DNA from 3 places in the Streptomyces sp. NPDC052721 genome. Region 1 is predicted to be linked to each of the others. Evidence: riboswitches for the same ligand, from Rfam matches in the RefSeq annotation. Region 1 holds a riboswitch; each other region holds the start of a gene.

The links. Region 1 has a riboswitch for thiamine pyrophosphate ahead of thiC (phosphomethylpyrimidine synthase ThiC). Riboswitches for the same ligand answer to the same signal wherever they lie in the genome.
Region 2: it holds a riboswitch for thiamine pyrophosphate, as region 1 does, so the genes downstream of both, AB0L21_RS37445 (thiamine ABC transporter substrate-binding protein) here and thiC (phosphomethylpyrimidine synthase ThiC) in region 1, are expected to answer to the same signal.
Region 3: it holds a riboswitch for thiamine pyrophosphate, as region 1 does, so the genes downstream of both, thiO (glycine oxidase ThiO) here and thiC (phosphomethylpyrimidine synthase ThiC) in region 1, are expected to answer to the same signal.

Annotation. Positions count from the first base shown of each region.
Region 1 is NZ_JBFATL010000006.1:169,897-174,407, forward strand. Features, by position in the region: gene AB0L21_RS08885 (SsgA family sporulation/cell division regulator) at 1-343, shown strand, start outside; gene AB0L21_RS08890 (YibE/F family protein) at 498-1,916, opposite strand; TPP riboswitch at 1,988-2,165, shown strand; gene thiC (phosphomethylpyrimidine synthase ThiC) at 2,158-3,942, shown strand; gene AB0L21_RS08900 (hypothetical protein) at 4,059-4,511, opposite strand, start outside.
Region 2 is NZ_JBFATL010000066.1:21,771-26,281, forward strand. Features, by position in the region: gene AB0L21_RS37440 (iron ABC transporter permease) at 1-738, opposite strand, end outside; gene AB0L21_RS37445 (thiamine ABC transporter substrate-binding protein) at 783-1,856, opposite strand; TPP riboswitch at 1,938-2,045, opposite strand; gene rlmN (23S rRNA (adenine(2503)-C(2))-methyltransferase RlmN) at 2,069-3,175, opposite strand; gene AB0L21_RS37455 (hypothetical protein) at 3,346-3,972, opposite strand; gene AB0L21_RS37460 (hypothetical protein) at 4,392-4,511, shown strand, end outside.
Region 3 is NZ_JBFATL010000001.1:45,590-50,100, reverse strand. Features, by position in the region: gene metF (methylenetetrahydrofolate reductase [NAD(P)H]) at 1-88, opposite strand, end outside; gene thiE (thiamine phosphate synthase) at 185-835, opposite strand; gene AB0L21_RS00245 (Rv2175c family DNA-binding protein) at 917-1,282, opposite strand; gene AB0L21_RS00240 (FAD-dependent oxidoreductase) at 1,348-2,580, opposite strand; gene AB0L21_RS00235 (hypothetical protein) at 2,613-2,963, opposite strand; TPP riboswitch at 3,017-3,128, shown strand; gene thiO (glycine oxidase ThiO) at 3,126-4,322, shown strand; gene thiS (sulfur carrier protein ThiS) at 4,319-4,511, shown strand, end outside.

The DNA.
Region 1 (4,511 bases):
TGATCCGTATGCCGTACGCCTCACCTTTCATCTTCCCGGCGATGCCCCGGTGACCTGGGCTTTCGGGCGGGAGCTGCTGGTCGACGGGGTCGGCCGTCCGTGCGGGGAGGGGGATGTGCACATCGCCCCCGTCGATTCCGAGGTGCTGGGTGAGGTGCTGATCCGGCTTCAGGTCGGTGGCGACCAGGCCCTGTTCCGCTCGTCGGCGCCACCGCTCGTGGCCTTCCTCGACCGTACGGACAAGCTCGTGCCGCTCGGCCAGGAGGGTGCGCTCGCCGATTTCGACGCTCATCTCGACGAGGCCCTGGACCGCATCCTGGCCGAGGAACAGAGCGCCGGCTGAAGCGTTACGGCAAGGGTGGCGGGGTGATCCGCCGTGGCCGCGCCGGACGGTGCAGGAACGCTTCTGCGGCGGGGGCCCGTTCCGGCGGGCCCTCCTCTCCGCGATGCCCACCTCACCGCGGGGCTGACCGCTTCCGGCGGTCAGCCCTCGTGCGTCACCGCTTCCGGCGTCGGCCCCGGCCGCCGCGTGCCGGTGCGAGCTGTGCCCCGGCGGGCGCCGGGGCATCGGGTCCGGGCCGGTCGGCCGACACGACGAGCGCGGCCAGCGCGGTGGTGACCGGGACCGAGGCGACCAGACCGATCGAGCCCACCAGCGTGCGCACGATCTCCTCGGCCACCAGCTCGCTGTTGGCCACGGTGCCTACGCTGCTCTGAGCGATGGAGAACAGCAGCAGCAACGGGAGTGCGGCACCGGCGTAGGCGAGCACGAGGGTGTTGACCACGGACGCGATATGGTCCCGGCCGATGCGGATGCCCGCCCGGTACAGCCCGCGCCAGCCCATCGACGGGTTGGCCTCGTGCAGCTCCCAGACGGCCGAGGTCTGTGTCACCGTCACGTCGTCCAGGACGCCGAGCGAACCGATGATGACGCCGGCCAGCAGCAGGCCACTCATGTCGATCGACGGATACAGGCCGTGGATCAGGCCGGTGTTGTCGTCCGTGTTGCCGGTCAGCGCGGCCCAGCCGATGAACAGTGAGCCGAGCACGCCGATCAGCGAGAGCGAGATCAGCGTGCCGAGCACGGCCACCGACGTACGCGCCGACAGACCATGGCACATGTACAGGGCGATCAGCATGATGGCACTCGACCCCACCACGGCCACCAGCAGCGGGTTCGCCCCCTCCAGGATCGCCGGCAGGATGAACAGCGTCAGCACGAGGAAACTCACGGCCAGTGCGACCAGCGCCATGACACCGCGCAGCCGGCCCACCACCACGACGGCCACCGCGAAGATCCCCGCGAGCAGGGCCATGGGGAACTTCCGGTTCACATCGGTGACCGAGTACTGCAGGTCCTTGGGGGCCGAGGGCTCGTAGGCGACCACGACCTTCTCGCCCTGGTGCAGTTGCCGCGACTGATCCGGCTGCACGATCTCCGTGAAGGTACGGCCCTCGTCCTTGCCCGTGTCGACCCGGATGGTGGCCTTCTTGCAGGTTCCGTTGGCCTCCGCCTCCGCGGACGTGCCCTCGGCGGTGGAGATGTCGCCGGTCGGTGTGCTGCCGGACGCGTTCACCGACTTGCAGCTGACCTCGACGACCCGGGTGACCGTGGCCTGCTGGGTCTGCCGGTCGAAGCCGACGCCGGTGCGCTTGTGGGAGGGGGCTTGCCCGGGCCAGAGCACCACGAGGCCGACCAGGACCGCCGCGGTGAAGGGGACCAGGATCGCCGCGATGACCTTGCGCAGGTGCTGGGAGACGGGCGCGGCGGGGCCGTGGCTGTGGCCGTGCGAGTGGCCACTGCCTTGTGAGTGACCGTGGCCGCGTGGACCGTGGCCGTGTCCGTCGCCCTGTTCCGGGCCGTCTCGGCGGGGCGGCTCGGGCGGCTGGTAGGGGTACTGCTCCATCCTGGTCACCGCCCGATCATCGCAAGAACGGCGGGGGCCCACTGTTCACCGCGCCACACATGACGCTAGCGTGGAGGCACCTTTGCACACGCGGGAGCTCGGAGCACCGGGCTGAGAGGGCGCTGACCTCCGTACACGCGATGTTTCACGTGGAACAAGAGGTGTTCCACAGGAAATGTCGGCAGACGGAAACCGCTGCGTCGACCGCCGAACCTGTTACCGGGTAATGCCGGCGTAGGGAGTAGGTCTCATGGCCAACAAGGACGCACGCACGCCTGCCTCCGTCCAGGACGAGAAGTCCCAGGAGGCCGGGAAGTCCATCGGCTGGCACAAGGCGTACGTCGAGGGCTCGCGCCCCGACCTGCGTGTGCCGGTCCGTCAGGTGCACCTCACGAACGGGCAGTCGGTCACGCTGTACGACACGTCAGGCCCGTACACCGATCCACTCGTCGACACGGACGTCCGCCGTGGCCTGCCGCCGCTGCGGGAGAACTGGATCATCGCCCGCGGCGACACCGAGGAGTACGCGGGCCGTCCGGTCCGTCCCGAGGACGACGGGATCAAGCACACCTCGCCGCGCGGCGGGCTGCGGAACCTGGACGCGGTCTTCCCCGGACGCCCGCGTCAGCCGCGGCGGGGTCGCAGCGGCCAGGCGGTGACCCAGCTCGCGTACGCCCGCCGTGGCGAGATCACGCCGGAGATGGAGTTCGTGGCCCTCCGGGAGAACGTCTCGCCCGAGGTGGTCCGCGAGGAGATCGCGGCGGGCCGGGCCGTGCTGCCGGCCAACGTCAACCACCCGGAGATCGAGCCGATGATCATCGGCAAGCGGTTCCTGGTGAAGGTGAACGCCAACATCGGCAACTCCGCGGTGACGTCCTCCATCGAGGAGGAGGTCGAGAAGATGACCTGGGCGACCCGCTGGGGCGCCGACACGGTCATGGACCTGTCCACCGGCCGCAACATCCACACCACGCGCGAGTGGGTGCTGCGCAACTCCCCCGTCCCCATCGGCACCGTGCCGCTCTACCAGGCCCTGGAGAAGGTCGACGGCAAGGCCGAGGAACTGACCTGGGAGATCTACAAGGACACCGTCATCGAGCAGGCCGAGCAGGGCGTGGACTACATGACGGTCCACGCAGGCGTCCGGCTGCCGTATGTCCCGCTCACCGCCAACCGCAAGACCGGCATCGTCTCGCGCGGCGGTTCGATCATGGCCGCGTGGTGCCTGGCGCACCACAAGGAATCGTTCCTGTACGAGAACTTCGAGGAGCTGTGCGAGATCCTCGCCGCCTATGACGTCACGTACTCGCTGGGCGACGGCCTGCGGCCGGGTTCGATCGCGGACGCCAACGACGAGGCGCAGTTCGCGGAGTTGAGGACGCTCGGGGAACTCAACCGGATCGCCAAGCGTTTCCACGTACAGACCATGATCGAGGGTCCGGGACACGTCCCGATGCACAAGATCAAGGAGAACATCGACCTTCAGCAGGAGATCTGCGATGAAGCCCCGTTCTATACGCTCGGCCCGCTGACCACGGACGTCGCGCCGGCGTACGACCACATCACCTCCGGCATCGGCGCCGCGATGATCGCCTGGTGGGGCACGGCGATGCTCTGCTACGTCACGCCCAAGGAGCACCTGGGCCTGCCCAACCGGGACGACGTCAAGACCGGCGTCATCACCTACAAGATCGCCGCACACGCGGCGGACCTCGCCAAGGGGCATCCCGGCGCGCAGGAGTGGGACGACGCACTGTCCGACGCCCGCTTCGAGTTCCGGTGGGAGGACCAGTTCAACCTCGCGCTGGACCCGGACACGGCACGGGAGTTCCACGACGAGACCCTGCCGGCCGAGCCTGCCAAGACGGCCCACTTCTGCTCGATGTGCGGCCCGAAGTTCTGCAGCATGAAGATCTCGCAGGACATCCGGCGTGAGCACGGTGGCAGCCGGACCGAGATCGAGGAGGGCATGGCACAGAAGTCGAAGGAGTTCGCGGCCGCCGGCAACCGGGTGTACCTGCCGATCGCCGACTGAGCGCCACACGCTGAAGTCGCCGCGCCGGCCGGCCCCGCGACGGTCGGCTGGTGCGGCGGGGCGGTAAGGCTCGTGGCCGGCCGGGGTGATGGCAGCACACCGGTGGGCCGCTCGGGTCACTCGGGCTGGTGCTCGGGGCCGCCGAAGTCCGGGCTCGTGTAGTCGGGACTGCTGAAGCTCGGGCGGCCGGTCGCGGTGCCGTCGTCGGGGCTGCTGAAGCCGGGGCGGTCGTAGCCGAGGCGGGGTATCCGGCCGGTTGGTGCGGGTGGTGTCTGGGGTTTCCCGGCGGTCGTGCCGGGATCGGCGAGTGCCTCCCGGAGGAAGGGCAGGACGCCGCGCTCCAGCAGGGCGTCCCGCCAGGCCTCCTTGGCCCTGGCCAGCTCCTCGTGGGCCGCGTCCCGTGCCCGGTCGTCCGCAGCGGTGCTGTTGCGCAGGGCGGTGAGCAGCAGTCCGACCGCGGCGACGAGGATCGTCGCCGCGGTGATGGCGCCGAACACCCAGCCGGCGGTGAGCATGGTCCGGGCGAAGGTCTGGCCGGGGTCGAGCATCTTCAGGATGTAGCCGACGAG
Region 2 (4,511 bases), on a different contig from region 1:
GTGCACGGCGAGGACCGCGCCGACGGCCGCGAACTGGACCAGGGTGAGGACGGCGGCCGTGGACAGGTCGAAGACCTCTGAGGTCTGCCGGTAGATCTCCACTTCGAGGGTGGAGAAGGCGGGGCCGCCGAGGATCTGCACCACACCGAAGGAGGTGAAGGTGAACAGGAACACCATCAGGGCGGCTGCGGCCACGGCGGGCGCGAGCGCGGGGAGGGTGACCTTCCGCCAGGCCGTCAGCGGGGAGGCGCCCAGCATCCGCGCGGCCTGCTCCTGCCGGGGGTCGAGCTGCGCCCACAGCCCGCCGACCGTCCGGACGACGACCGCGAAGTTGAAGAAGACGTGGGCCAGCAGGATCGCCCACACCGTGGTGTCCAGCCGTACCCCCCACAGCTCGTCCAGCAGCCCGCCCCGGCCGGCCAGCGCCAGGAAGGCGCTGCCCGCGACGACGGTCGGCAGCACGAACGGGACGGTGACGACTGCGCGCAGCAGCTGCTTGCCCGGGAAGTCGAGGCGGGCGAAGACGTAGCCTGCGGGCAGGGCGAGCAGCAGGGTGAGCGCGGTGGAGGCGAGCGCCTGCCAGGTGGTGAACCACAGCACGTGCCGGATGTCCGGCTGGGTGACGACGTCCGCGATCCGCCCGAGGTGCCAGGCGCCGTCCGTCTTCAGCCCGCGCGCGACGATCGCGGTGACGGGCCAGGCGAAGAACAGCGCGAAGAACGCGACGGGCAGGGCCATGAGGCCGAGCCGCGCCGCGTTCCCCCTACGGCGCTTGCGGGTCGCTACTTCAGTACGAGCGAGGTCCACGACTTGACCCACTGATCACGGTTGGCGGCGATCTTGCCGGGGGCCATGGTCTCGGGGTCCTTGGCGGCCGGCCCGTACTCGGTGAACTCGGCGGGGACCTCGGCGCCCTGCAGCACCGGGTAGACGAACATGTTCAGCGGCATGTCCTCCTGGAACTCCTTGGAGACCAGGAAGTCGATGAAGGCCTTGGCGCCCTTGGGGTTCTTCGCGTTGCTCAGCAGCCCGGCGAACTCGGTCTGCCGGAAGCAGGTGCCGGTCGCGACGCCGGTCGGGGCGGTGGCGGGCCGCTTCTTGGCGTAGATCACCTCGGCGGGCGGCGAGGAGGCGTACGACACCACGAGCGGCCGGTCGCCGCCCGCCTTCTTCCCCTGCGACGAGCCCGAGAACTCCTCGTAGTAGGCCTGGTCCCAGCCGTCGACGACCTTCACGCCGTTGGCCTTGAGCTTCTTCCAGTAGTCCTGCCATCCCCCGTCGCCGAACTGCGCGGCGCTGCCGAGCAGGAAGCCGAGACCGGGCGAGGACGTGGCGGCGTTCTCCGTGACCAGGAGGTTCTTGTACTGCGGCTTGGCCAGGTCGGCGAAGGACTGCGGCGGGGTCAGCCTGTGCTCGCTGAAGTACGCCTTGTCGTAGTTGACGCAGATGTCGCCGTAGTCGATCGGCGTGACCCGGTGCTTGTCCTTGTCGAGCTGGTAGGCGGCGCCGACCTTGTCCAGGCCCTTGGCGGTGTACGGCTGGAAGAGGCCGTTGTCGAGGGCGCGGGAGAGCAGGGTGTTGTCGACGCCGAAGAAGACGTCGCCCTGCGGGTTGTCCTTGGTCAGGATCGCCTTGTTGACGGCCTGCCCGGCGTCGCCGTCCTCGAGGACCCTGACCTTGTACCCGGACTGCTTCTCGAAGTCCTTGAGGACCTTCTTCGAGACGGCCCACGAGTTGTGGCTGACCAGGGTGACCGTCTTGGAGTCCGTGCCGCTCTTCGTGTCCGTCGAGCCGCACGCCGACAGTGTGATCAGGCCGAGCCCGACCGCGACGGCCACGAGGGTCTTGTTGTGCACTGGATGTCCTCCTGGAGTTGGCCAGGAAGAGACGCGGCCCTGCCCGGGCTCCGCTGGGGAGGCCCGGGCAGGGCGCAACAGCTTGAGTGATGACCGAACTTCCTACCCAGAATGACCTGGGCGAGGTTCAGAGGGTCTGCGGCCCGGTTGCCGCACTCTCAGCGCTGTGGCGCTCCCCTGTCGGAATATGAAGATATGTGGACGGGGTCAGATTACCGCTCGGTGGCCGCGAGCTGACCGCAGGCCCCGTCGATCTCCTGTCCACGGGTGTCCCGGACGGTGACGGGCACGCCGTGCGCGGCGATGGCCTCCACGAACGCCTTCTCGTCCTCCGGCCGCGACGCGGTCCACTTCGACCCCGGCGTCGGGTTCAGGGGGATGAGGTTGACGTGCACGGGCCTGCCCTTCAGCAGCCGCCCGAGCCTGTCCCCCCGCCACGCCTGGTCGTTGATGTCGCGGATGAGCGCGTACTCGATGGACAGCCGGCGCCCGGACTTCTCGGTGTACTCGAAGCCGGCGTCCAGCACCTCGCGCACCTTCCACCGCGTGTTCACGGGGACCAGGGTGTCGCGCAGCTCGTCGTCGGGGGCGTGCAGGGAGATCGCGAGCCGGCACTTGAAGCCCTCGTCGGCGAACCGGTGGATGGCCGGCACGAGCCCGACGGTGGAGACGGTGATCCCGCGCTGCGAGAGACCGAGCCCGTCCGGGGCCGGGTCGGTGAGCGCCCGGATGGCGCCGACGACCCGCTTGTAGTTGGCGAGGGGCTCGCCCATCCCCATGAAGACGATGTTGGACAGCCGCGCGGGCCCACCGGGCACCTCCCCGTCCCGCAGCGCCCGCATCCCGTCCACGATCTGGTGGACGATCTCCGCGGTGGACAGGTTCCGGTCCAGCCCCGCCTGCCCGGTCGCGCAGAACGGGCAGTTCATACCGCACCCGGCCTGCGAGCTGATGCACATGGTGACCCGGTCCGGGTACCGCATGAGCACGGACTCGACCAGCGTCCCGTCGAACAGCCGCCACAGCGTCTTGCGCGTGGTCCCCTGGTCGGTGGACAGATGCCGGACGACGGTCATCAGCTCCGGGAACAGCGCTTCCTGGAGCTTGGCGCGGGAACCGGCGGGAATGTCGGTCCACTGCTCCGGATCGTGCGCGTACCGCGCGAAGTAGTGCTGCGAGAGCTGCTTGGCACGGAACGGCTTCTCACCGATCCCGGCCACCGCGTCCTTGCGCTCGGCGGGCGTGAGGTCGGCGAGATGCCGCGGCGGCTTCTTGGCTCCGCGCGGCGCGACGAAAGTGAGTTCTCCGGGCTTGGGCATGGTGGTTCCAGTGTCGCAGATCATCTCCGGGGCCCCAGGCCAGAGCGGGGTGGGGGTGGTCACCCGCGGGTGCCGGCTGTCAGCGTTGGTCGGCCTCGGACGGCCCAGGGACGGCCCAGGACTCAGTCAGCGTCCGACCGGCCGTGTGCAGGCAGCGGTGCCACCGCCCGTCACTCCAACTGCACGGGAGCGACCGGGAGCTGTTCCCTGTAGGGCCATGTGAAGGTGCGGTCGGGTTCGAGGTGGGCGTCCCCCCAGTGGATGGCATGGATGCCGTTTTCCGCGTCGGCCGTGAAGAACACACAGACCAACCTGGTGGAAGCTCCCAGTTCCTCGAACGCTTCGTGAAGCCCCAGGTACTCCTCGGTCGCCAAGTCCTCATCGACGTCGAACAGGCCTGCCGGGGGCTGCGGCCCGTGCGCCCGGAACAGCCGGTGCCGAGTGGGCGACGCATTGGCGGGCAATCGGGCTCGGTCCAGGGGCCTCGGCCTGTCCGCGTACCGGAACGGGAAGAGTGCGTGATTGTTGATCACCGCGTACTCGTACCCGCGCACGTCTCGCACGGCTTCCCCCAGCTCGCGCGCCGTCTGCGCCAGGTTCTCGCGCACCACCCCCGCAAGGGCGACGCCGTATGGACTCCGCTTCTTCAGCCCCGCAGCGAGGTGCGCGGCATGAGCCTTCCCGTGCGCCTTGGCCAGTTGCACCGGGACCGCAGCGGCAAGCGCGCCGGCATGCCGCCCAAACCGCTCGACGGCCCAGGCCGACGGCCCCACCGGATAGCCACCCAACACCGACATGCAGTGCTCCCCTCCCCCAGGTCCCGCCTCTGAACTGTGTGACACGCACACGAAGGGCGCACAAGGGGGCGATCCGGCCAGGGCGCGGCCGCGAACGCTCGTCTCTCAGAACAGCCACAACTGATCACGGGCGGCCGTGACCTGCGGCCGCGTTATCGATCAACGCCCTGACCTGCTGCTGAGCTGTCGGCAGCTGTCGACGTTGGTCATCGTTGAGCGCCCTTCCACGGCCCGAGGAGGGCCCGGGAGGGCGCTCAGGCTTGTGAGCGTTACGGTGCCTGGGCAACCGCGAGATCTGACGGTTCCTACTGAGCGCCCTGAACCTCGATCAACAGACGGTGATCAGAAGTACACTGAGTGCCGCGAATGTGGGTTGGGAGGGGGCACACATATGTGGCATTGCGCTTGGACGGAGTCTGATGTCTGAGACGGCAGACTCCCAGCAGTCCCAAAGGGGCGCTGCTGGAACGACTGATCAGTCAGTAGCGGGGCAGGGCGATAGGAGCACATCAGATGATGCTGTTTCGCTGCCCATTTCA
Region 3 (4,511 bases), on a different contig from region 1:
CGAACGAGTACGTCGTCTTGCCGGTGGCGAGGATGTCGCGCACGGTGCGTGCGCGATCAGTCCTGGTGGATGCGGTTCCGAGGGCCATACCGGCAGGTTAGCCAGGGGTGGGCGGTCCCCCAACCGGACGCCGGGAATTTGCCCGATTTGCCGCTCTCCTGTCCAGCAGGTGGACAGAACGGCTCTAGCGGGCGTCCCGCAGCCGCTTCGCGAACTCCGTCGCCGCCGCGCCCGGGTCGTCCGCCTCGGTGATCGCGCGGACCACCACCACCCGGCGGGCCCCCGCGTCCAGTACCTGGTCCAGGTTGCCCAGGTCGATGCCGCCGATGGCGAACCAGGGGCGGTCGGTGCCGAGGCCCGACGCGTAGCGGACCAGGTCGAGGCCGGGGGCGTGGCGGCCGGGCTTGGTGGGGGTGGGCCAGCAGGGGCCGGTGCAGAAGTAGTCCACGCCCTCCTGGACGGCGGCAGCGGCGGCCTCGGCCTCGGCGTGCGTGGAGCGGCCGATCAGCACCCGGTCGCCGAGAATCGCTCGGGCCGCGGGAACCGGGAGGTCGCCCTGGCCGAGGTGGAGCACGTCGGCGCGGGCGGCGTGGGCGACGTCGGCCCGGTCGTTGACCGCGAGCAGCTTGCCGTGCCGGGCGCACGCGTCGGCGAAGACCTCCAGGTGCTCCAGCTCCTCGGCGGCCTCCATGCCCTTGTCGCGCAGCTGCACGATGTCGACACCGCCGGCCAGGACCGCGTCCAGGAACTCGGGCAGGTCGCCCTGGCGCTCGCGGGCGTCCGTGCAGAGGTACAGGCGGGCGTCGGCGAGCGCGGCGCGGGCGGTGTCGGACATGCGTGGGTCCCCCCGTGGTCGGTGGTGCGCGGTGGCGTACGGGCGTCCGGCCCGCACGCCACCTGCCTGCTGCGGATCGGCTCAGACGGCGAGCGCCTGGGCGCGGCGCTTCACCTCCGTGCCGCGATTCTCGCTCAGGGCCTGCGCGGGGGTGCCGGGGAGGGTCGGGTCGGGGGTGAAGAGCCACTCGATCATCTCTTCGACCGTGAAGCCGTCGTCCCGCAGGAGCGTCAGGGTCCCGGACAGGCCCTTGACGACCTTGTCCCCGTCGATGAAGGCGGCGGGGACGTGCAGCGCCCTGTTCTCACCACGGCGTACGGCGATGAGCTGGCCCTCCTTGACCAGCTGCCGGACACGCGTCACCTCGACACCGAGCATGTCGGCGATGTCGGGCAGGGTGAGCCAGGCGGGGACGAGAGCATCGATCTTTGCGTCAATCTCGGTCACGCTTCCTAGCCTGCCATCCCCCACTGACAGTCGGAAGTCAGGCAGGTCCAGGCGGGGAGGGTGTGCTACTCGGCCGTGGCGTTCTTCAGTGGCCGCGCCGGGTCGGTCAGCGCCCCGGGATCCATCCGCCGGCCCGCCTCGATCAGGCGGCGGCCCTGGGCCAGGTCGCGGGGGCGGCCGACGGCCAGGAGGGCCACCAGGCGGTTCTCGCGGAGCCAGCAGACCGTCCAGGAGGGGCCTGCCGGGTCGCCGCGCCAGACCAGGCGGTCGGCCGCGGCGTGGTGGCCGGCGTACTGGACGAAGCGGCCGAACTGCTCGGACCAGAAGTACGGCACCGGGTCGTAGACCGCCGGGGTCTCGCCGAGGATGTTCGCGGCGACCGTGCGCGGACCCTGCAGGGCGTTGTCCCAGTGGTGGACGAGGAGCCGTTCGCCGTACCGGGCCGACGGGAAGGAGGCGCAGTCGCCGACCGCGTACACGTCCGGCACGGAGGTGCGCAGACGGTCGTCGGTGCGGACCTCGCCGTGTACGCCCAGCTCGATGCCGGAGCCGGCCAGCCAGCCGGTGGCGGGGCGGGCACCGATGCCGACGACGACGGCGCCCGCGGGCAGCCGGGTGCCGTCGGCCAGCACCACCTCGCCGGGCTCGACGCGCTCCACGCGCGCGTGGGTGCGCAGCTCCGCGCCGGCCTCGGCGTACCAGGCGGCCATGGGCGCGGCGACCTCGGCGGGCAGGGCGCCGGCGAGCGGCTGGCCGGCGGCCTCCACGACGGTCACCGCGCAGCCGGCCTCGCGGGCGGCGGTGGCGAACTCGGCGCCGATCCAGCCGGCGCCCACGACCACGATGTCGTGCTGCCGGGCGAGCACGGGGCGCAGCCGTTCGGCGTCGTCCAGGGTGCGCAGCAGATGCACGCCGGGCACGCCCTCGGCGCCGGGCAGCCGGACCGGTTCGGCGCCGGTGGCGAGGACCAGGACGTCGTACGGCACCGGGCCCGTCTCGGTGTCCAGCTCGTGCTCGGCGGGGCGCACGCCGTACACCTCGCAGCCGAGCCGCAGCCCGACCCCGAGGGACTCGAAGTCCACCTCGAAGGCGGAGTCCTCGGCCTTGCCGAGCAGCACCGCCTTCGACAGCGGCGGCCGGTCGTACGGCTGGTGCGGCTCGGCGCCGATGATGGTCACTTCGCCCCGGAAACCCTGCTCCCGCAGGGCGACCGCGGTCTGCACCCCGGCCATGCCCGCGCCGACGACGACCACGCGCCGCCCCGGTGCCGTGCCCTCTTGCGCTGTCTGCTCGCTCACCCGATCACCATAGACAATTGACGATCCGTCAGTCAGGGGGCGTGCTCGGTGACCTGCTCCACCACGCTCGTACCGGAGCCGGCCTGGGACTCCCACTCCCAGGTCTCGTCCAGGCGCACCCGCCCGTCCGGCAGCTCGACGACCGTGGACACGCAGTGCCCCGAGGAGGTCGTCCCGTCGGTCTTGAGCTGCACGTACCGGAAGTCCAGCCGGTCGCCCTCGCGGGTGCCGACCAGATGGCCGCGCACGACGTCACCGCCCGCGTACTCGGCCCAGATCTCGCCGTCCTTCTCGTGGTACGCGAACCGCGTGCGGGTACCCACCTGACCTGGGGCTTGGTCCGCCACGGGGGCGAGGATCAGTCCGTCGAGCGACCGGGCCATGGAACGGGGCTCCCTTACGGGTGAGGAGGGCGGCGGGCTAGGGTTGCCACCGTACAAGCACTCGCGGGAGCCCGGACGCACCGGGCTGAGAGGGAGGCTGGCGGCCTCCGACCGTACGAACCTGATCCGGGTCATGCCGGCGAAGGGAGGGGCTGGACGCCCATGTCGTCACGTACGTCCGACGTCCTCGTCATCGGGGGCGGAGTCATCGGCCTGGTCACGGCCTGGCGCGCGGCGCAGCGCGGGCTCGCCACGGCCGTCGTGGACCCCGAACCCGGCGGCGGGGCCGCGCGGGTCGCGGCCGGGATGCTGGCCGCGGTCACCGAACTGCACTACGGCGAGGAGACCCTGCTCGCCCTGAACCTGGAATCGGCCCGCCGCTACCCCGCCTTCGCGGCCGAGCTGACCGAACTGACCGGCCGTGACCTCGGCTACCGCCGCTGCGGCACCCTCGCCGTCGCCCTGGACGCCGACGACCGTGCCCACCTGCGCGAACTGCACGCGCTCCAGCAGCGTTCGGGCCTCGCCTCGGAGTGGCTGTCGGGGCGGGAGTGCCGGCGCCTGGAGCCGATGCTGGCGCCGGGGGTGCGGGGCGGGCTGCGGGTCGACGGCGACCACCAGATCGACCCGCGCCGGCTGGCGGCGGCCCTGGTGGCCGCGTGCGAGCGGGCCGGTGTGGTGTTCCACCGGGCGTGGGCGCAGCGGCTGGACGTGGTACGGGACCGGGCCACCGGGGTCACCACGGCGGACGGCGCCGCTCTGCGCGCGGACCAGGTGGTGCTCGCGGCCGGCAGCCTGAGCGGGCGTCTCGCGGGGGTGCCGGACGAGCTGCTGCCCGCGGTGCGGCCGGTGAAGGGGCAGGTGCTGCGGCTGACCGTGCCGCGCCGGTACGCGCCGTTCCTCAGCCGGACCGTGCGGGCCGTGGTGCGGGGCAGCCAGGTCTATCTGGTGCCCCGGGAGAACGGCGAACTGGTCGTCGGCGCCACCAGCGAGGAGCTGGGCTGGGACACGACGGTCACCGCCGGGGGCGTGTACGAACTGCTGCGCGACGCGCACGAGCTGGTGCCCGGCATCACCGAGCTGCCGCTCACCGAGACCCGGGCCGGGCTGCGCCCCGGCTCCCCGGACAACGCGCCGCTGCTCGGCCCGTCCGGGCTGGCCGGGCTGCTGCTGGCCACCGGGCACTACCGCAACGGCGTGCTGCTCACGCCGGTCACCGGGGACGTGCTGGCGCACGCCCTGGTCACCGGTGAGCTTCCCGAGGAGGCCCGTCCGTTCACGCCGCGGCGCTTCGGCACCGCGCCCGGGGAAGACACCGCGCCCATGGAGACGATGGAAGAGCTGGAGCAGCCCGCATGAACGGCCCGGTCATGATTTCCGTCAACGGGGAGCGCCGGGAGATCGCCCCGGGCACCGCCCTCGACACCCTCGTGCGGACCCTCACCGCCGCCCCGCGCGGGGTGGCCGCCGCCGTCAACGAGACCGTCGTCCCGCGCGCGCAGTGGGCGACGACCGCCCTCGCCGACGGCGACCGGGTCGAAGTCCTCA